Regions from separate parts of the Psychrilyobacter atlanticus DSM 19335 genome, predicted to be linked through region 2. Evidence: riboswitches for the same ligand, from Rfam matches in the RefSeq annotation. Region 2 holds a riboswitch; the other holds the start of a gene.

Region 1 (11,076 bases), on a different contig from region 2:
TACACAGCCATTTTCTAGGCTTAAATTTTTCATAACTAACCTCCTTATTTCTCTATACATTATAAACTATATAGTATAATATATAGTCAAGAGTATTTAGGAGGTTTTATGAAAAAAAAATATAAGATAAATGATATAGCCAGTTTTTTTAAAATTTCTCGTCAGACCCTTATCTATTATGATAATATCGGGCTATTTAAACCTAGGTTTGTAGATAGCGAGACCTCTTATAGGTACTATGGAGAGGAACAATTTTCTAATTTGAGATTTATACTTACACTGAAGGAAGCTGGATTTTCATTGAAGGAAATTAGAGAGTATACTAAAAGTCGTTCTCCTGAGGAAAGTTTGGACTATTTAGAGGAGAAGAAAAGGCAGGTAGATCTAAAAATAAAAAAAATGATTGAATCTAAGGTCAAAATAGATAGAAAAATATCTGAAATAAAAAATATAATGAAAAAAGATGATATCGAACCACAGATGATATACTTTGAATCGATGGAAGCCATTGCTATCCAAATAGAAAAACCCTGTGATTACTTAAAATATGATAAAACATTTTCCGATTTAATGGATATAAGGGAAGAGTTGAATATTCAAGGAGATGATTATTTTGTGAGAATATCCAAAGAGGAAATTGCTTTAGGAAATACAATGGAAGTAAAAACTATTGGTTTTTTTACTCCTACTTTCTGTGATCATAAAAACAGCTTAAAAATAGAGGGAGGTTGGTTTGCTTCTATAATGCATAAGGATACATGGGACACTATAGAGGTAAGTTATGAAAGACTACTTAAATATGTAGAAGAAAATGGGTATGAGGTTGTTGGAGACTCGATAGAGATTTTCAATGAAGTTATAGTTCATTTAGGGAATGGAGAGGGGTCAATCACTCAGATAACTTTTCCCGTTAAATATAAGAAAAAATAGAGGTAACTTTCCCTAGTTTTTTTGAAAAAAGAAGAAGATGAGGTATACTTAAAAGATATATTCTAATAATAAAGAAATTTATCAAAAGTTATAACGGGAGGAAAAATGGAGATAATAGATTTAACACATGTTATAGATGAAAAAATGCCTGTTTTCCCAGGGACAGAACCACCTAAAATTATTCAAAAAAATACAATAAAAAAAGATGGATTTGCCGAAAAACTATTGACAATGTATTCACATACTGGAACTCATATAGATGCTCCTGCCCATATGATACAGGGGGGATATTCATTGAATGATTTTCCTATTGAAAAATTTATAGGAAGGGGGATTATAATCCCTTTGGAATCAAACGATATAATAGAATTAAATTACCTAAAGAAATTTGAATTTCAAATAAAAAAAGCTTCTTTTGTATTATTTTATTCTGGTTGGGATGATTTTTGGGGGAGAAAAGAATATTTTAATGGATTTCCATCACTCAGTATAGAAGCTGCTAAATACCTTGTGGGGTTTGATTTAAAAGGTGTAGGCATAGATGCCGTATCTATAGATGCTATGGATAGTAAAAATTTTGATGTCCATCATATCTTGTTAAAAAAGAATTTAATAATTATAGAAAACCTAAAAAATCTAAAAAAATTGATCAATAAAAATTTTGAATTATATATTACTCCTTTAAAAATAAAAGATTTAGACGGGTCACCAGTGAGAGCCTTTGGAAAGAAACTTTAATTAAAGGCTGTATAATCTAGATATTAAAAAAAATTAATTTGACATTTTACGGTAAAATTTATATTATATTCTAAATCCACAAGGGGTGGACACAAGATTAAAAAAATGCACAACAGAGGAGAAAAACTATGTTTATTAAAAATATGATAACAACCATAATAACCCTGACCTAAGTTTGCTTTCGAAAAACAGAAGCAAACCTCTTTTAGTTATTCCAACAAGAGATGCTTCTAATATAGGGTTTTTATAAGTCTATTTAGAATTTTTGTCTAAATAGACTTTTTTATTTATCTAGAAATCATGAAATTTATTAAAAAATTTAAGTTTGAGAAAATTTTGATTATGACTAATTGGATGCAACGTCACGTTGCTTTTTATTACAAGTTGGAGGAGTGACCATGAAAAAATATAACATCGCAATTGCAGGAGCTACTGGGTTAGTGGGACAAACTTTTTTACAGGTATTGGAGGAGAGAAAGTTTCCCATTAAAAATTTATACTTAATGGCATCATCTAAAAGTGCAGGAAAAATAATAAAATATAGAGGGAAAGATATAGTGGTCGAGGAGTTGGATGAAAATTCTTTCGATAAGGAGATCGATATTGCACTTTTTTCAGCAGGAGGGGAGATATCAAAAAAGTTTTCACCTATAGCAGCCTCAAAGGGTGTAGTAGTGGTAGATAACAGTAGTGCTTTCAGGATGGTTGAAGGGGTTCCATTGATTGTTCCAGAAGTTAACCCAGAGGAAGTATGGAATCATAATGGGATTATAGCAAACCCCAACTGTTCAACCATACAGTCTGTAGTACCTCTAAAAGTTCTAGATGAAAAATATGATATTAAAAGAATTATATATTCCACTTATCAGGCAGTATCTGGTTCTGGATTCGCAGGAATTAAAGATTTAGAAGATGGATTAGAGGGAAAGGCTCCTGAGAATTACCCCCATCCAATAGCTGGCAATTGTCTGCCTCATATAGATATATTTTTAGAAAATGGTAATACAAAAGAGGAACAAAAGATGATAGATGAAACGAAAAAAATATTGGGCAGAGATGTCAGGGTGACGGCTACTTGTGTGAGGGTACCTGTATTGCATTCCCATAGTGTATCTATGAATATTGAATTTAAAAAAAATATTGATATAGAACAGATCAAAAAAGACCTAGCTGGTGTAAAAGGATTAGTTGTAGAAGATGATGTAAAGAAAAATATCTATCCCATGGCAATCAATACAAAGGGAAGAGATGAGGTATTCGTAGGAAGGGTTCGGAGAGATGAGAGTGTTGAAAATGGGATAAATTTATGGGTAGTTGCTGATAACATAAGAAAGGGAGCAGCTACAAATACAGTTCAAATTGCAGAATTATTAATAGCTGGAAATAGAGGGAGGAATTTATGAAATTAGGAGTTATTGGTCTTGGAACAGTTGGAATGAATGTTGTAAAGATCTTATCAGATGAAAAAAATAGGAAAAATAAAGAGATTGGGGATATAGAGGTCATAAAAATTTGTGATATTCAAAACAGTAACATTATGGGATATGATTTTACAGATGATTATAAAGAGGTCCTCAATGATTCTAGAATAGATACAGTAGTAGAATTAATCGGAGGAGTAGGAGCTGCGTATGAAATTTCTAAAAGTACTCTGAATTCAAAAAAAAATCTGGTTACTGCAAATAAACATCTTTTGGCTCTCCATGGAAAGGAATTATTTTCACTGGCTGAAAAAAATAAGGTAAAATTACAATATGAAGCTTCTGTAGGGGGAGGTATCCCAGTTATCTCACCGATAAAAGAAAATCTATTTGTAAATAATTTTAAAAATATTCGTGGGATTCTAAATGGTACATGTAACTATATTTTGACAAAGATGGAAGAGGGCCTGTCTTATTCAAAAGCTTTAGAAGATGCCCAGTTCAAAGGGTATGCTGAAGCTGATCCGACATTTGATGTAAAAGGAATTGATACAGCCCATAAGATCAGTATTTTAGCTCATTTGGCTTGGGGAGAATTAAAAGAATTTTCTAAAATTTCTATTGTTGGAATCGATGGATTGACTAAAGATGATATTGAAGCAGCTAAATCTCAGGGGTTGAGGTATAAATTACTGGGAGAAGCCAACTTTGATGGGGAAAAATTAAATATAAATGTGGCTCCTATAGCTGTAAAAAAAGATGAATTATTATACAGTGTAAATGGAGTTTATAATGCTGTAGAATTAGATGGAAACTATACAGGGAAAACGGTCTTTTATGGTGAAGGTGCCGGAGGAGATGCCACAGCTACAGCAGTAATTTCAGATATCTATAAGATTAAATTAGGAAGATAGATATGATAGTCGTTCAGAAATTTGGTGGGACAAGCCTGAAAGGCAGTGAGAGACTGCGTGAAGTAGCCAAATGGATAATAAAAAATAAACAAGAAGGGAATAAGATGGTAATTATTGTATCAGCTCCCGGAGGGATGACTGATTCCCTTATAAATGAAGCTAAGGAAATGAATACTAATCCAAGGGGAAGAGAGCTGGATATGTTACTTTCGGTGGGAGAACAAATTTCCGCAGCTTTACTTGCCATGGGAATAGAGGAGTTAGGAGAAAAAGCTGTTTCATTTAATGCATCACAGTTACAGCTAAAAACAAACGGTGAACATAATAATGCCAAAATTTTAGATATTTCTTCTGAAAAAATCGCTGAAAAATTAGACGATGATTATGTGGTTATCGTGACTGGATTCCAAGGGGTTGATGATGAAGGAAATATAACTACCTTAGGAAGGGGAGGCAGTGACACCAGTGCTGTAGCCATTGGAGCTGCGATCAAGGCTCACAAGGTTGAAATCTATACAGATGTAGATGGTGTCTATACCTCAGATCCAAGAATTATAAAGGATGCTAAAAAAATTAAAAATATTTCTTTTGATGAAATGATTGAAATGGCGGATAAAGGATCGAAAGTTTTACATTGCAGGAGTGTGGAATTAGCTTCTAAATATGAGATCCCCATCCATCTGCGTTCAGCCTTTACATGGGAAGAAGGAACTTGGATTAAAAAGGAGAAAACTATGGAAAATTCAGTTGTGAGAGGAATCTCAAATCTAAATAATTTAGCAAATCTAAAAATAAATTTAAAAAATATGGATGAACTTGTAGATCGTCTGGAAGAAAATAATATCAATGTAAAATTATTTCAGCAGTTGAGTGATTCTAAATTTTCAATCTTAACTGAAAAAGAGGATGCTCTGAGGTTTTACAAGGTCTTAAAAAAAGGTGGTTATTCTTTGGAACTAAATGATGATCTAGGGATGATATCTGTAATTGGATTGGGGATTGCATCGAATAATATCCCTAGAAAATTAGCTAAGATTTTAAATTTAAACGAGATAAATATTGATTCAATTACTTCGAATCAAACGAGCGTATCCTATGTGATATCTCAAAATAAATTAAAGAATGCTAATGCTATTTTTCATCGTGAACTATTTGAATAGGAGATCTTATGGCTGTATATACAAACTTAACTAATGAACATAAAAAAGATATAAGAACTCTTTATAACTTAGGAGAAAAAGCTGATTTTATTGAAATTTCTGAGGGGATATTAAATACAAATTACTTGATTGAAGATAGGGATAAAAAATATGTATTCAGACTCTTAGAGGGAAGACGAAATATAGGCGAGGAGTTAAAAGAACTGGATTTTTTAAACTTCTTAAATGAAAATGATGTTTCATGTCCCCAGGTATTTGTAAATAATTCTGGAAAAAATCATATGTTTATCCAGGAAAAAATGGGATGTCTATTTGATTTTATCCACGGTAACAAAGTAAATGAGATTGATTGCGATGTTTTAAAAAAGATTGGATCTACCCTAGGAAAACTGCATAACCTGTCTAAGGGCAGATCTATTGAAAGAAAAAGAAAAATAGATTTAGATTTTTTCTATGAGAAAATATCAAAGATAGACCTGAAAACTGTATTGAAAGATGACTATGATCTGATCATGGGAAGGTATAAAGAAATAGAAAAAGTTGATTTTTCAAGACTTCCAAAAGGAATAGTTCACAATGATATATTTCCTGATAATGTATTTATGGGAGAAAAACTTTCATTGATTGATTTCAATGACTGTATGAATGCTCCGCTTATTATAGATTTAGCTATTGTAATAAATTTTTGGATTAAAATTAAAGAATTTCCTAAAGAGAAAGAAAAGAATCTTATAAAAACATTTTTAGGATCATATGAGTATGAGCGAAAACTATTACCTGAAGAGAAAAAACTATTAAAAAAAATGGTCTTAAAGATGGCTCTTACCTTTATTTTTTTAAGGATAAACAAATCCTATGTAGAGGATAATAGGGGAAAAAATATGGAAGTAAAGACTTATAAAGAGCTTTTAATCTTACTTGAGGAGGAAATGGATGAAATATATTAGTACTCGGGGGAATCCTGAAGAATTTACGGCTTCCCAGGCCATTGAAAAAGGTATTTGTAGTGACAGGGGTTTGTTTGTTCCTAAAGAATTTCCAAAGGTCTCTTTGGAAGAGATTGAACAAATGAAGAAGCGTGACTATAAGGAGATAGCTTTAAGTATATTAAAAAGGTATCTTATGGATTATAGTGAGGAAGAGTTGAAGGAGTGTATAGGGGTATATGATGAAACTTTTTCCCACCCGGAAAAAGCTCCAGTAGTAAAACTAAAAGATGGAGTCTATGTCTTAGAACTTTGGCATGGACCGACTCTGGCATTTAAAGATATGGCTCTTCAAATTATGCCTCGTCTTTTTACTTATGCAAGAAAGAAAAATAATGCCGAAAAAGACAGTCTTATCTTAGTCGCTACATCTGGAGATACAGGAAAAGCTGCATTGGAAGGGTTTAAAGATCTAAAAGGTGTAAAGGTAGTTGTGTTTTATCCAGCTGATGGTGTGAGTGATGTACAGAGACTTCAGATGCAGACATCTGCAGGTAAAAATGTAGAGGTAGTAGGGGTCAATGGAAATTTTGATGACTGCCAAACTGCCGTTAAAAATATATTTTTAGATGAGGAGTTAAATAGATCCTTGGATAAATTTAAACTTTCTTCAGCTAACTCAATTAATCTAGGAAGGCTCCTCCCTCAGATAGTTTATTATTTTAAGGCCTATCTTCAATTACTCAGAGATGATGAAATTACTCTGGGAGAAGTGGTAGATTTTTCCGTTCCTACTGGAAATTTCGGAGATATATTGGCTGGGTATTATGCCAAACAAATGGGACTTCCTGTGGGAAAATTGATCTGTGCCTCCAATAAAAATAATGTATTATACGATTTTTTAAAGACAGGGGTTTATAATAAACAGAGGGAGTTTTTTAAAACTATGAGTCCCTCTATGGACATTTTAGTTTCCTCAAATTTAGAAAGACTTCTATATCATACTTTAGAAGACGGTAAAGTTTTAAATGAAATATATAATAAATTTGAAGAAAATGGAGTGTTAGAGTTAGATACAGTATCTCTAAAAAAGATCCAGGAGACAATAGTTCCTGACTACAGCAGCGAAGAGGAGTGTTTAGAAACTATCTATAATACATTTGATAAAAATAATTATATGATTGATCCCCATACTTCGGTTGCCATGAATGGAGCCTTAAAAAATAAATCACGTAAAATAGTGGTTCTTTCCACTGCCAATATCTATAAATTTTCTTCTAGTATTTTAAAAGCATTTGATTTAGAAAAAAGTAATGAATTTGAAAATATTCAGGCCTTGGAAAAATTATCTAAAGAAGATATCCCGTTAAATATAAAAAAATTGAAATCACTCAAAATATTACATACTAAAGTTATTGATAAAGATAAACTTAGGTATATTTTGAAAAGTTTATAGATATATATGAAACTACAAAAGGGACACTCAGTGTCCCTTTTATAGTTCGGAATTAATGTTTATCTTTTAATACCATTTTTTTTCTGTAAATATAACTTCACTCCTGACTGTATCTATCTTCTCAAGATTTTTCTGAACCTTAGTTCTTATTGCATCCATCTCTGCTGCTGTGACAGCTTCCAAAGGTTTTAATAGTGTAAGAGCGTGGTAATGTCGTCCTACTTTCAGGATTTTTAGGTCGATAAAATGATATTTTTCAAAATTAACAGCTAATTTTAAAAGAACCATGACCTCTTCTTCTAATTTTTTCCCCAATGATTTTCCTAAAAGTTCTTGAAGACTTCTCTTGAAAAGTCCCAGTGGTTCCTTTATCATCCAGGTAACTAAAACTAAAACAACTATAGAATCAGCAATGGGAACTAAAAAGTCTAAGGCGGTTCCCTTTAAAAAAGCTAACGCCATAAGAGCTCCACCAGCTCCTAAACTTATCATACCATCAACTACCGCCGCAGATTGTTCCGCTTTTAATATCTCACTTTTATTCCCGGTTTTTCCGTAATTTTTCTTATGAATTCCTGCTAAAGTGAAACAGAGAATTACATTTATTACGGTGTAAATCAGTATAAATCCAGGTTTTATTTCCGCTATAGGACCTCCTGTTATGTAGGTGATGATCTTAGATACAGCGCCTAAAAATGAAAATAACATGATACCCAAAAGTACAAGAGCTCTAAAAGTTATATAAAGAGCTTCATAAAAGTCATATCCAAAGGGCATCTCTTCATCGGCCTCCATGGCAACTTTTGCCGAAACACCTGCCGCTATCATAGAGGAAACAAAATTCACCATGGAATATAAACCGTCTACCATAAGGGCACTTGATTGTGACAGGATAGCAAAGGTAACTCCCATTATACCCATAATAATATTTAATCTTCTTCCCTGTTTGAGGGATTTTTTTTCTATTTCTAAAACATTCATAATTATCACCCCTTTGGTATAGAGTAAACCATATAGTTATTACAGTGTCAATAAAGTGGTTATAATTTTTTGTTTAAAGTTAAATTTGGGAGAAAATTGACATAATTAAAAAATATTGTTATAATCCTAATTAAAAATAAAATCGGACGAAGGTATGGGGAGAGAGCTTAGAATATAAGCCACCGAAGAAGTAAAACTTTCAGGTTTCTGCAAAGCAGATATGGACCCTTACTGGACGAGCCTCTGGAGAGACCCAAATTGGGCACCGAAGGAGCAAAACTGGTCTACGGACTGGACAAAACTCTCAGGTAAAAAGGACAGAGGAAGGAAAACATATGCGTGCATATGTTTTATTTGCCTTCTAAAAAATTCTTATGGATTATTTCCACTTCAGAGGTTATGCTGCAGACTGCAGTCATAACCTCTTTTATTTTTGCTCAAAAATTTTTTATGAATCACAGGAGGAAAGAAATGGAGAAAAAAAGTTTTGCAAGTGACAATTACAGTGGTGTTCATCCAAAAATAATGGAGGCTATTATAGAGTGCAACGTAGGTCATGCAAAAGCATATGGGGAAGACAGACATACACAAAAAGCCATAGAAAAATTTAAGCAGATATTTGGTCAGGAGATCTATGTTGATTTTTTATATAACGGTACCGGAGCCAACACGGTGGCTTTGGATGCTATGACTGAATCATTTCAGTCTGTAATATGTCCGGAGCAGGCACATATAAATACATATGAAGTAGGAGCTCCTACAAAATTTACAGGATGTCCCATGATAGGTATAAAAGCTTCCGATGTAGGAGGTAAATTGAAAGTGGAAAGGGTAAGGGATTATCTGGAAATTCCCAAAGGGAGTATACATCATTCTCAGCCAAGAGTGATCTCTATAACCCAGCCCACAGAGGTAGGAAGTGTCTATACCCTGAAAGAGATAGAAGAAATAGCAGATTTTGCCCATAAAAATGGAATGCTTCTCCATATGGATGGAGCAAGGATATTTAATGCGGCGGTGAGTCTGGAGTCTGGATTTAAGGAGATGACCATGGATCTTGGAGTGGATGTACTTTCATTTGGTGGTACAAAAAATGGAATGATGTTTGGAGAAGCTGTGATATTTTTTAATACAGAATTGGCTGAAAACTTTACTTATAGAAAAAAACAATGTACACAGTTAAACTCTAAGATGCGTTATATAAGTGCACAGTTTACAGCACTTTTAGAAGATGGATTGGGATTAAAAAATGCAAGACAGTCCAATAACATGGCAAAACTCTTGGCTGAGAGTGTATCTGATATCCTTGGAGTTGAGCTGACAAATAAAGTGGAAGCCAATACTGTATATGCCATCCTTCCAAAAGAAATAATCCTGATTTTGCAGGAAAAATATTTTTTTTATGTCTGGGATTCAGTTTGTTCAGAGGTCAGATGGGTAACATCCTTTGATATAACGAAGGAAGATGTAATGGATTTTGCAGAACAGATAAGGTGTGCCCTGGGAAAAATAAAAAAAGCCGCATAACAATTCCAGGAAGAGTTTAAAAATTTACCTGTTATATTTTACAAAAGAGGATTTTGCAGGAGTTTTGGTATAAACATAATAAGATATAAGGAGATATTTAACAAAAGGCAAAAAGAATAAAAAAAACGGATGAGAGGAGATAAATACCATGAAAAAAAATGAATTAGAGAAAGAAATTTTTAAGATTGTTCCTCAACTTTCATTTTTTGGAGGAACGTCACATGAGGAGATCCATAATATAATGGAGTATATTCATGAGGAAAAAGTAGAGGCTGGGAGCTACGTTTATAAAGAGGGAGATTCTCCAGAAAATATTTATATTCTTTTAGAGGGGGAGATGGATTTTTTTATCTTAGATGAAAAAATAGCCCATGGAGAGATAGGTCTTTTATTTGGAACATCGGCTACCATAGGTATTCAAAAACAACTGGTATCTGCAATGGCAAAAACAGATATTAAACTGGGTGTAATTGCCAAAAGTTTTTTTATAGAGATGAGTGAAAAAGACCCGAAACTTTTTGTAAAGATAATACTAAATGTGGCCAGAGATCTAGCTAGAGATTTAAAGTTTTTAAAAGAGTATGTGAAAAAACAAAAATCTAAACAAGGTATATAAGGTTTTAATTGCTTTGTACAGGATAAAAACCAAAAAGGATGGTTTTGATATGAAAATAAAAATAGTTACTGCATTGACTTTAATCATTTTATTATCTGCCTGTGGAGGTAGAGGAAAGGATAAGGAAACTCATGTTAAAATTTTAGGTCTTGTGGGGAAGGTTAAATCAGTTAAATATTCCACCTATGATGCAGAGTTAAAATTTGGAGAGATAAAAAAAGGCGCCAGGAGTAGTTCTAGAGAAGATAATAGGTACTACTGTTTTAATGAGGAAGGAATTAAAATAGAGGATGGAGAATATGACTCCTACGACCAGATACAAATGAAAAGGTTGTACAGGTATAACGATAATGGAAAGTTAATCGAGGTAAGGAACTTCAATTCTAAAGATAAATTTATAGGTAAAA
Region 2 (11,076 bases):
CCAGGGACTGGTTTCAGATGTATTCTCAGAAACAACTTTAAAAGAAACGGTAGGAAATGTAGGGATAGGTCATGTTAGATACTCTACAGCTGGTGGATCATGTGAGGGGAATGCACAGCCACTCCAAAGACATTCTAAATTAGGAGATATAGCTGTGGCTCACAATGGAAACCTTATCAACCCTATGATAATCAAAGAATTATTGGAAGATGCAGGGGTGGCATTCCAAACTACTACCGATTCAGAAGTTATTATAAATATGATGGCTAGAAGGTCTAAAAACGGATTGAAGTCAACATTGGTAGATACCATATCAGCTATAAAGGGATCTTTTGCTCTAGTAATAGCTGTACAAAATAAATTGATTGGAATAAGAGATCCATATGGGATTAGACCACTCTGCATGGGTAAGTTAGAGGATGGAAGTATTGTACTGGCATCTGAATCATGCGCTTTAGACTCTGTAGGAGCAGAATTAATAAGAGACATAAATGCAGGGGAGATAGTAATAATAGATGAAAATGGTGTAGAAGCGATCAACTATAACGAACAATCTCACAAAGCACCTTGCTCATTTGAACATATTTATTTCGCTAGACCAGATTCTGTGATAGATGGATTGGATGTATATAAAAGCAGATATGAAACAGGGGTAAAACTATGGGAACAGGGGAAGATCGAAGCAGATATTGTTATAGGTGTCCCGGATTCCGGGCTGCCGGCAGCTCAAGGATATGCAATAGCTTCAGGGATACCATTTGTGACTGGGTTAGTAAAAAATAAATATATAGGTAGGACATTTATAAAACCATCTCAGGAACTTCGTGAAAGAGCTGTAAGGGTAAAATTGAATCCAATTAGATCTATGATAGAGGGGAAAAGAGTTGTAGTAATAGATGATTCATTGGTTCGTGGGACCACAAGTAAAAAATTAATAGAGATGTTGAGGGGTGCAGGAGCTACAGAGGTTCACTTTAGATCTGCCAGCCCAGCAGTGATGCACCCATGTTATTTTGGTGTAGATATAGCATATAGGAAGGAACTTTTAGCTGCAGAGATGTCTGTAGATGAGATATGTGAATATATCGGTGCAGATAGTCTGGATTTTTTAAAGTTAGATAATTTAACTAATACTTTGGGAAGTAAAAGTTTCTGTATGGGATGTTTTAACGGAATATATCCCATGTCTACAGTAGCGAATATGTAGTTTGTTGTTACTTTTTTCTTGAAATAAAAGTAACCAAAAATTCAAGATTCTATAAAAATCACTATTACATAGTGAATGAAATTATAAAAAATCAGACCGCAAGGGTCTTCACCATAACTCTATAAAATTTATTTTATAAATTTAAGAGTTGTGAGAGAGTCGATTACCTCAGAAAAAATATAAATAATTAAAAAAATTATATTTTTAAAATCGTCCGTTTTATAAATTTTATCTTCATATTACATTACATAATTTTTATAATATCATCAAAAATAAAAGAACATAGATCAGAGATTAAATCTGTGTAATCTGTGTCAAAAAGGGAGTGTAGAGATGTCAACAATTTCATATAAAGATGCAGGGGTAAATAAGGAAGAGGGATACAAGTCAGTAGGACTAATGAAGGATTTAGTAAAGAAAACACATAATAAAAGTGTACTTACCGGCTTAGGCAGCTTTGGTGCAATGTATCAATTGGGACAAATGAAAGACCCAATATTAGTATCTGGAACAGATGGTGTAGGAACTAAATTGGAGATAGCATTCAAAACTAAAACCTATGACACTGTAGGAATTGATTGTGTGGCTATGTGTGTAAACGATGTATTGTGTCATGGAGCTAAACCACTATTTTTCTTAGATTATATGGCTTGTGGAAAGTTAGATGCAGATGTCGCGGCGACACTTGTAAGCGGAATAACAGAAGGTTGTTTACAGTCTGATGCGGCATTGGTTGGTGGAGAGACAGCAGAGATGCCTGGATTTTATAAAGATGGAGATTATGATATAGCCGGATTTACAGTGGGAGTAGTTGAAAAAGAAGATCTTATAGATGGATCGAAGATAGAAGAGGGAGATACAATCATAGCATTGCCTTCATCAGGGGTGCACAGTAATGGATTTTCACTGGTAAGAAAATTAGTAACTGACTATGATACTAAATATGAGGATAAAACAATAGGAGAGGAACTGCTTACTCCTACAAGAATATATGTAAAACCTATCTTAGAACTTATTAAAAAGCATAGGATAAACGGTCTGGCTCACATGACTGGTGGGGGAATAATTGAAAATTTACCTAGAGTAATACCAGCAGGATTAGAAGCTATCGTTGATAAATCAGCAATAAAGATACTTCCTATCTTTAAATATCTAATGTCACTGGGAGTAGATGAATCTGAGATGTGGGGAACATTTAACATGGGAGTAGGATTTGTAATAATAGCTAATTCTAGTGAAAGAGATGGAATAATCAAAACTTTGGAGGAGCTTGGAGAGGCTCCATATGAGATAGGAACTATATCTAAGGGAGATAATGGAATATGTTTAAGATAGCAGTTTTAATATCAGGTGGTGGAAGTAATTTACAATCCATAATTGATACTGTCTCTACATCAAAAGTAGAATATGAGATATCATGCGTTATAGCAGATAGGGAATGTTATGGTATTGAAAGGGCAAAACAAAATAATATAGTGACAAAAATATTTGATAGAAAGGTATTAAAAAAAGATATTTCTAAAAAGATAGATGGATATTTAGGAGATCACGTAGATCTAGTGGTTTTAGCAGGATTTTTATCGATCCTGGATGAAGAATTTATAAATAATAGGAAGGGGAGGATAATAAATATCCATCCTTCCCTCCTGCCTAAATTTGGTGGGCCTGGAATGTTTGGGATGAGAATTCACCGGGCAGTAATAGATGCTAAAGAATCTGAATCCGGCTGTACAGTTCACTATGTAGATGCAGGTATAGATACAGGAGAGATAATAGAGCAAATAAATGTAAAAGTTGACCCAAAAGATACCGCAGAGATTTTACAAAAGAAAGTATTGGTGGAAGAGCATAAATTGTTGCCAAAGGCTATTGAGCAGGTACTATATAATTTAAAATAAAAAGTTGTAAAAAGCACATAGGAGGATATACAAGTGAAAAGAGCATTGATATCAGTTTTTGATAAAACAGGAATAGTGGAATTTGCAAATTTTTTAATATCGCAAGGGGTGGAGATAATCTCTACAGGTGGAACCTACAGACATTTAAAGGAAAATAATATAGCTGTATTAGATGTAGCAGAAGTAACACAGGCAGAAGAGATGTTAAATGGAAGGGTAAAAACTCTGCACCCAATCATCCATGGGGGTATCTTGGCTGTTAGAGATAATGAGGAGCACATGAAAACTTTAGAGGAGAGAGAAATTACTACAATAGATATGGTAATAGTTAATTTATATCCATTCTTTAAAGAGGTACAAAATGATATTTCATTTGAAGCGAAGGTAGAATTCATAGATATCGGCGGGCCTACAATGCTCAGATCTGCTGCTAAGTCATTTAAAGATGTAGTGGTAATTTCTAATACTTCTGATTACAATGTAGTAAAGGAAGAGATGAAAGCAGGAGAGGTCACTTTCGAAACTAAGAAGAGGCTGGCAGGAAAAGTATTTAATCTGACATCAGCCTATGATGCAGCTATATCTAACTTCTTATTAGAAGGAGAGATGCCGGAATATTTGAGTACATCTTATGTTAAGAAGATGGATTTAAGATATGGTGAAAACCCACATCAAAATTCTGCTTACTATGTATCTACAACTGAAAATGGAGCTATGAAAGATTTTGAACAATTAAATGGAAAGGAGTTATCTTTTAATAATATAAGAGATATGGATGTGGCATGGAAAGTAGCCAATGAATTTGAAGTACCTGCATGCTGTGGTCTGAAACATTCAACACCTTGCGGGGTTGGAATTGCAGAAAATATCTATGATTCATATATGAAGGCATATGACTGTGATCCTATTTCTATATTTGGAGGGATAGTAGCTTTTAACAAGAAGGTAGATGGTAAAACAGCTGAGGAGTTAAAGAAAATATTCTTGGAAATAGTAATTGCTCCTGACTTTACAGAGGAAGCGTTAACAATATTAAAGGCAAAGAAAAACTTAAGAATAATAAAGGCATATCAAAAACCATGTGATAAGATAGAGTATGTAAAGGTAGATGGTGGTATCTTAGTACAGGACAGGGATACTGCATTCTCTGATGATTTTAAAGTAGTAACTGAAAAATCTCCTACAGAATCAGAGATGACAGACTTAGTGTTTGGAATGAAGGTAGTAAAACATGTGAAGTCCAATGCCATAGTAGTAGTAAAAGATGGGATGGCTAAGGGGATAGGAACTGGAGAAACCAATAGAATATGGGCTACAAAACAAGCTATTGAAAGAGCCGGAGATGGTGCAATCTTAGCATCAGATGCATTTTTCCCATTCAGAGATGTAGTGGATGCCTGTGCAGCAGCAAAAATTGGCGGGATAGCCCAGCCTGGTGGATCAATAAGAGATCAAGAATCTATAGATGCATGTAACGAACATGGGATATCTATGGTACTTACAGGGATAAGACATTTTAAACATTAAAAAATAAGTGATAAATAGCTGAACTTTTTTGACACAGAGTTCCACAGAATTAAAAGAGAGGTACACAGAGTTTTTATTTTTTCTCTGTGTCACTCTTTCTCTTCTCGGAGTATCTCTGTGTTCAGGTTTTTATATATGAATTTAGTGTTTATAGAGTTTTAATTAGAATGGAATATTAAGTACGTAATTAGAAACTAATAATCAAAAATAATGACATATATATAAATAAAAAAATATAAAGAAAAGGGAGTAAATTATGAAAATTTTAATTATAGGTAGTGGCGGTCGTGAACATGCTATTGCATGGAAATTTGCTCAAAACAATAAGGTAGAAAAAATATATGTAGCCCCAGGAAATGCCGGGACGGAACTAATGGAAAGATGTGAAAACATAGATCTATCCAATATCGAAGAGATGGTAGAGTTTGCATCAAAGAATAAAGTAGAACTCACCATGGTAGGATCTGAGGAGCTATTAGTAGAAGGAATAGTAGATAAATTTGAAGAAAAAGGATTGATTGTATTTGGTCCAGATAAAAAATCTGCAATCTTAGAGGGAAGCAAAGCCTACTCTAAAGATTTTATGAAAAAATATGGTGTAAAAACAGCTGCCTATGAGATCTTTACCGATTATGATAGTGCTATAAAGTATCTGGATGAGATAGAATACCCGACTGTGGTAAAAGCCAGTGGTTTAGCTGCAGGAAAGGGTGTAATCATAGCTCAAAATAAAGGTGAGGCAGTGGAAGCAGTAAGAGATATGATGTTAGATCATAAATTTAGTGAAGCTGGATCTGAGATAGTTATAGAGGAATTCCTTGTAGGAGTAGAAGCTTCTATCCTGTCTATCACCGATGGTAATACCATAGTACCGTTTATATCCGCTAAGGATCATAAAAAGATCGGTGAAGGAGAAACAGGTTTAAATACAGGAGGGATGGGGGTAATAGCTCCTAATCCATATGTGACATCTGAAATAATGAATGGTTTTATCGATGATATTATGACTCCTACTTTGGAAGGATTAAAGGCAGAGAAGATGAAGTTTAACGGTGTTATATTCTTTGGATTGATGATAACGGAAAAAGGAGTCTACTCATTAGAATATAATATGAGATTGGGAGATCCTGAAACTCAAGCTGTGTTGCCACTTATGGAAAATGATTTCTTAGAAATTTTAGAGATGTGTATAGAGGGGAATTTGGATAAAGTTGAGATGAATTGGAAAGATGCTTCAGCCTGTTGTGTTGTAGGAGTATCTGGGGGATACCCTGAAAGTTATAACAAGGGATATGAGATAGAAGGTATTTCAAATGTAGATGATCTGGTATTTATTGCAGGAGCTAAATTGGAGGAAGACAAACTCTTGACCAATGGTGGACGTGTAATAAATATAGTCAGTTTAGGAGAAAATTTAAAAATCGCTTGTAAAAACACATACAGTTCCATAGATAAGGTAAACTTTGAAGGGATCTATTGTAGGAGAGACATTGGAAAGATAGATGAACTATAGCTCTTATTTGAGAGAGTAAAGAAAGTGAGATAATAATTGATGTAGACAAAAGATGATTTCTGTATTTTACAGGGGTCATCTTTTTATATCTTGATATAGTTTATAAGAGATCTAATGGTAGATGAAAAATATTGATTTATGAGTTTAGAAGGTATATAATTTATAACTTAAATGAAGTATACTTATAAGAGACTGGGTTATTCTATATATTCAGGAGGGCACCAATGAGCAAAAGTCTAGATAAATTCCACGATGAATTAAATAAACTTGAAGAATTGTTATTGCCGCTATACTCAGATCATGCAGAATTATTTGAATATATGGATTCTATTAATAGTTCTAGAGATGTCCATGAAAAAATGAGATCCATTAATAAGGTTCAGAAATATTGTGAGTCACAGTCAAATCTAATAGACCGTGATATTCTCAATCGAGTAGATCATCTAAAAGATCTTTTAAGATAATTTAACGTTTTTATTGTAAAGAATAACTCAGCAGCTTATATTAAAGTTCATATTATTTACACTAGATATTATAATTTTTAAAATTATGATATTTTGATAAAAGAATAAAAAAAATTAAATGGGAAAGTTTTTGAAATGTAGAGGGCCTGAGTTAAGAGGTCTTAATTAAATTTATAATTTGAGGAGATATATGGAAATTCAGAATAATAAAGAATATTTTAATAGCAATGTAGATAAATGGATTGATTATCTAACCGATGATAGAATCTTTGCGATAAAAGAAAGTTTAAAATTAATGAATGTTGATAAGGAAAAGAGTATTTTAGAAATTGGTGCAGGTACGGGGACTTTTTATTCTTTTTTAGATTTTAATAAATCGGAAAACTACCTGGGAGTAGATATCTCAGAACAAATGTTAGGAGAGTTTAAAAAAAGGTTTTCTGAAGCTGAGACCTGCTGTATGAACTTTGAAAAAAAGGTTAATTTAGATAGAAAGTTTGATATTATTGTATTATTTGACAGCATTCCTCATTTTGAAAGATTAGATCTTCTATTTGAAAATGCCGCGGGACTCCTAAACAAGGGAGGAGTTTTTTATATAATACATTCTAAAACAAGAAATCAATTGAAGGAACACCATAAAAAAATAAATTACAGTCTAAATAGAGATGCAATCCCTAACGACATGACCTTGAAAAAAGAGTGTTTAAAATTAAATTTTGAAGATATCGTAATAAAAGATGAAAAATTCTTCTTTTTTAGCTGTCAAAAATAAGTTAATATAATTGAAAAGGCTTCCAAAATTTGGAAGCCTTACTTTTGATATTCCACTTGTTTTTCACTAAACCGTTTTTGTCTTTTTTTCTTTTACCTTTAATTCCTCAAAATAATCTTTCGTTTCTTTTATAATTACTCCACTAAGAGCGATTAAACCAATTAAGTTTGGTATAGCCATAAGTCCATTAACTATATCAGCTACAACCCAAATGAGTTCTAATCTGATAAATGGTCCTATAGCAATCAAGAAAATAAAGATTGCTTTAAAATATTTTATTCCTTTTACACCACAAAGATATACAGTACATCTTTCACCATAGTAATTCCAACCAAGGATTGTAGTGAAGGCAAAGAAAATAATACCAATGTTGACAATAAGACCACCAATACCTCCAAATGTAAGAAGGTTATTAAACGCGGCGTTGGTAACTTCTGCTCCAGCAAGATTTGCATGATTCCAAAATCCAGAAGAAATAAGTACAAGACCTGTCATAGTACAAACTACAATAGTATCAAAGAACGTCCCAGTCATAGAGATTAGTCCTTGTCTTACACAAGAATTTGTTCTTGCAGCAGCAGATGCAATAGGAGCTGATCCTAAACCAGATTCGTTAGAGAAAACTCCCCTAGCTACTCCTGCTTTTAATGCTAGAGCTACTCCTGCACCTGCAAATCCTCCTACAGCAGCATGGCCATTAAATGCGCTACTGATAACTAAATTAAATGCAGCTGCAGTAGCACTTCTATCCATAAGAAGTATTATTGTCGCTCCAAAGACATAAAATAGAGCCATAAATGGAACTACAATCTCTGAAACTCGAGAGATACTTTTGATCCCTCCTACAGTTACAGCAGCTACACTAAGTGTTAACAGTACTGCAACTATTATTCTTGGAACTCCAAATCCCCCACTTACTCCTGTAACGATGGCGTTTACTTGAGCAAAAGTTCCGATCCCGAAGAATGCAACTCCTATTCCAAATACAGCAAAAGATTTTGCTAATATCTTACCAAGCTTTTTATTTTTAAGCCCCCCTTCTAAATAATACATGGGCCCTCCAGCTTGTTGTCCATTCTCATCTTTTGTTCTGTATTTGATGGCTAAAAGTCCCTCTGAATATTTCGTTGCCATTCCAAAGAATGCCGCCATCCACATCCAGAATAATGCTCCTGGTCCTCCTAATCTAATTGCAGTTGCTACTCCTACAATATTTCCAGTACCAATAGTTGCTGCTAGTGCCGTACAAAGTGCAGCAAAACTACTTACGTCTCCCTCACCAGAATCATCGCTATCTTTTACAAAAAGATATTTCAGTGCCAGGGGAAGTTTGAAAATTTGTAGTAATCCCAGTCGAACCGTTAGATAAACACCTGTTCCTACCAATAGTATTAGTAGCGGTGGTCCCCATACAAAGTTATTTATTGCTTGAAAAAAATTAAGTGTATCCATTTTTAGTGCCTCCCTTTTATTTGTAGGGAATTTAATTATATGTACAGAAAAAAACTATATATAAAAATACGTAGTTTCACTGGTATATAATTAAACTCCTCTGTCCCTTTTACCTGAGAGTTTCGCCCGTTAAGGGTTTGCTCCTTCGGTGTCCATTATTTTGGATCTCTCCAGAGGTTCGTCCAGTATAGGTCCCACTTTTATTAAATAAAAGCACCTGAAAGTTTTACTTCTTCGGCGATAATTACTTATCTTCTCCCTATACCTTCAACCGATTTTTAACTTATATATTATACATAATAAAAAATTCTGAAAAAGCAATTTTTTAAGATGAAAATCATATCCATTAAAAGACATCATATGTGGAATATCCCTATGATATTAGCATATATTTTTTTAGAATACAATAGGCAAGTGAAAAAAATCGCGATTAATTTTTTAATTAATAATTAATTTTTTTTAATTAGTAATTAATTACAATGTAATGAAAGTTGAGAAATAGATATAGGAGGATAAATTTCCTTCTTTTTATATTATGAATTATAGAATTAGACTTGGATTATAAAACAATATATAATATTGTTTTATCTAAAAAATAGTTTGATGCGAATAGGTATATAAGAAAAAAAGCAAGATATTATCTTGCTTCTGTTTCATTTGTTTCTGTTTTTTCAACTTCTATTTCTTTTATTTTGATCTTTCTTTTAACATTGGATTTTATTAGTGCTTTACCCATTTTTTACCTTTATTTTTATTCTTACCTTTTATTTTAACAGCTTTTGTTTTTCCTTTCTTCATCTTTACCTCCTAAATTAATAAAAATAAAAACTTCTAGTCTGTAAGTCTTTATAATATATCTTACATTATATCATATATTGTGAGAATAAAACGATGTATTCCGAAGAATCTTATCTATAAAGATGTCATTTGATATTATAGTATTTTTATGATTATTCTCTGGTATAGGTGGTTTAAAGATGAAAACAATGATCAATAAATTGTTTCAATCCTTATGAGCTCTATTATTGCGATGCTATTTGCAAGGGGATTATAAAAAACGCTAAAAGATATTCATTTGATTAAAGGAAGTTAAGAGGAAGGTAGTATATAAAATAAGGGAGAGAGTCGTGGAGGATAAAATATGGATATTGCAAAGATATTTGACTGTAATGCTGAAAGCTGTGTATATAATAAAAATAAACAATGCCATACTCCTGCTATAAATATAGGAGATGATATACCATGTTGCGATACATTTATGGCCGGCTCTAAGAAAGCCGGATTTAATGATGTTTCCGGTGGGGTAGGTTCGTGTAAGGTAGATTCATGTTCTTTTAATAATTCTTTGGAATGTAGTGCATCTGGTATTCATATGTCAGTTGTAGGAAATGAGGTAGACTGCCAAACTTATCGAAAAAAATAATGAACTTCCTCTCCCTTAGCTGCCCCTGAGGCGGCTTTTTTTATAAAGACTTAAAAGATATATCAAAATATAACAGAGGAGGATGATAGATTTGAAACTAATCGATGAAATTAGAGAAATATTGGAAGGTGCCGGCTATGAGTTTTTAGATTCAGGATCGGAAAAAGCGTTGGAACACCCCAAGGAGATCCGGATTCGTTTTGCCAGTAATGAAGCAGTTGAGATAGAGCCTCATATATTTGAAGCAAACGATATAAAAAAATACCTGAAAGAGTTTAAGATTGTAGAGCATGATCCAGATATAATCGATATCAAGACTGGAAAACCCCACAAATCGTATTATTCGATAATTATAGAAAAAAGTAGTTAAAGAGATCAAAAAGATAAGGAATTTTCAACTTGTATCTTTTATTTAAATGTAGTAGCATTAAACTTAGAATATATTAAAGAGGAGATAAGATGAAGATATATGCTGTTAGATTGACTGAGGGTATGGATTTAAAAATTGAGATACAAAAGATAGTTGAAGAAAAGCAAATAAAGGCAGGGATAATACTCTCCTCTGTAGGCTGTATATCAAAGGCAAGATTTAGAGTGGCTGATGGTGTAAGTGTTAAGGGGATTGAGAAAAATTTGGAGATACTTTCATTGAATGGAACTCTGTCTCAGAAGGGTATTCATCTGCATATAAGCTTCAGTGATCTAGATGGGATTAGTTTTGGAGGTCACCTTGTAGAGGGAAATATTATTAATACAACATGTGAATTAGTCATAGGAATATTAGAAGATTATAAGTTTGACCGATGGATGGATTCAA

The links. A riboswitch is a leader RNA that binds a small molecule or an ion and turns the genes downstream of it on or off. The one in region 2 is predicted to bind glycine.
Region 1: it holds a riboswitch for glycine, as region 2 does, so the genes downstream of both, K337_RS0107370 (threonine aldolase family protein) here and K337_RS0112595 (alanine/glycine:cation symporter family protein) in region 2, are expected to answer to the same signal.

Annotation. Positions count from the first base shown of each region.
Region 1 is NZ_KE384547.1:1,448,112-1,459,187, reverse strand. It holds gene K337_RS0107415 (MATE family efflux transporter) at 1-33, opposite strand, end outside; gene K337_RS0107410 (MerR family transcriptional regulator) at 109-930, shown strand; gene K337_RS0107405 (cyclase family protein) at 1,036-1,668, shown strand; gene K337_RS0107400 (aspartate-semialdehyde dehydrogenase) at 2,067-3,071, shown strand; gene K337_RS17935 (homoserine dehydrogenase) at 3,068-4,003, shown strand; gene K337_RS0107390 (aspartate kinase) at 4,006-5,163, shown strand; gene K337_RS0107385 (homoserine kinase) at 5,172-6,110, shown strand; gene thrC (threonine synthase) at 6,097-7,545, shown strand; gene K337_RS17930 (cation efflux transmembrane domain-containing protein) at 7,612-8,526, opposite strand; glycine riboswitch at 8,760-8,857, shown strand; gene K337_RS0107370 (threonine aldolase family protein) at 8,998-10,053, shown strand; gene K337_RS0107365 (cyclic nucleotide-binding domain-containing protein) at 10,202-10,669, shown strand; gene K337_RS0107360 (hypothetical protein) at 10,719-11,076, shown strand, end outside.
Region 2 is NZ_KE384548.1:192,079-203,154, forward strand. It holds gene purF (amidophosphoribosyltransferase) at 1-1,207, shown strand, start outside; gene purM (phosphoribosylformylglycinamidine cyclo-ligase) at 1,541-2,542, shown strand; gene purN (phosphoribosylglycinamide formyltransferase) at 2,530-3,105, shown strand; gene purH (bifunctional phosphoribosylaminoimidazolecarboxamide formyltransferase/IMP cyclohydrolase) at 3,139-4,632, shown strand; gene purD (phosphoribosylamine--glycine ligase) at 4,889-6,145, shown strand; gene K337_RS0112585 (hypothetical protein) at 6,370-6,609, shown strand; gene K337_RS0112590 (class I SAM-dependent DNA methyltransferase) at 6,800-7,384, shown strand; gene K337_RS0112595 (alanine/glycine:cation symporter family protein) at 7,451-8,836, opposite strand; glycine riboswitch at 8,927-9,020, opposite strand; gene K337_RS0112605 (DUF1540 domain-containing protein) at 9,978-10,259, shown strand; gene K337_RS0112610 (hypothetical protein) at 10,342-10,629, shown strand; gene K337_RS0112615 (PPC domain-containing DNA-binding protein) at 10,719-11,076, shown strand, end outside.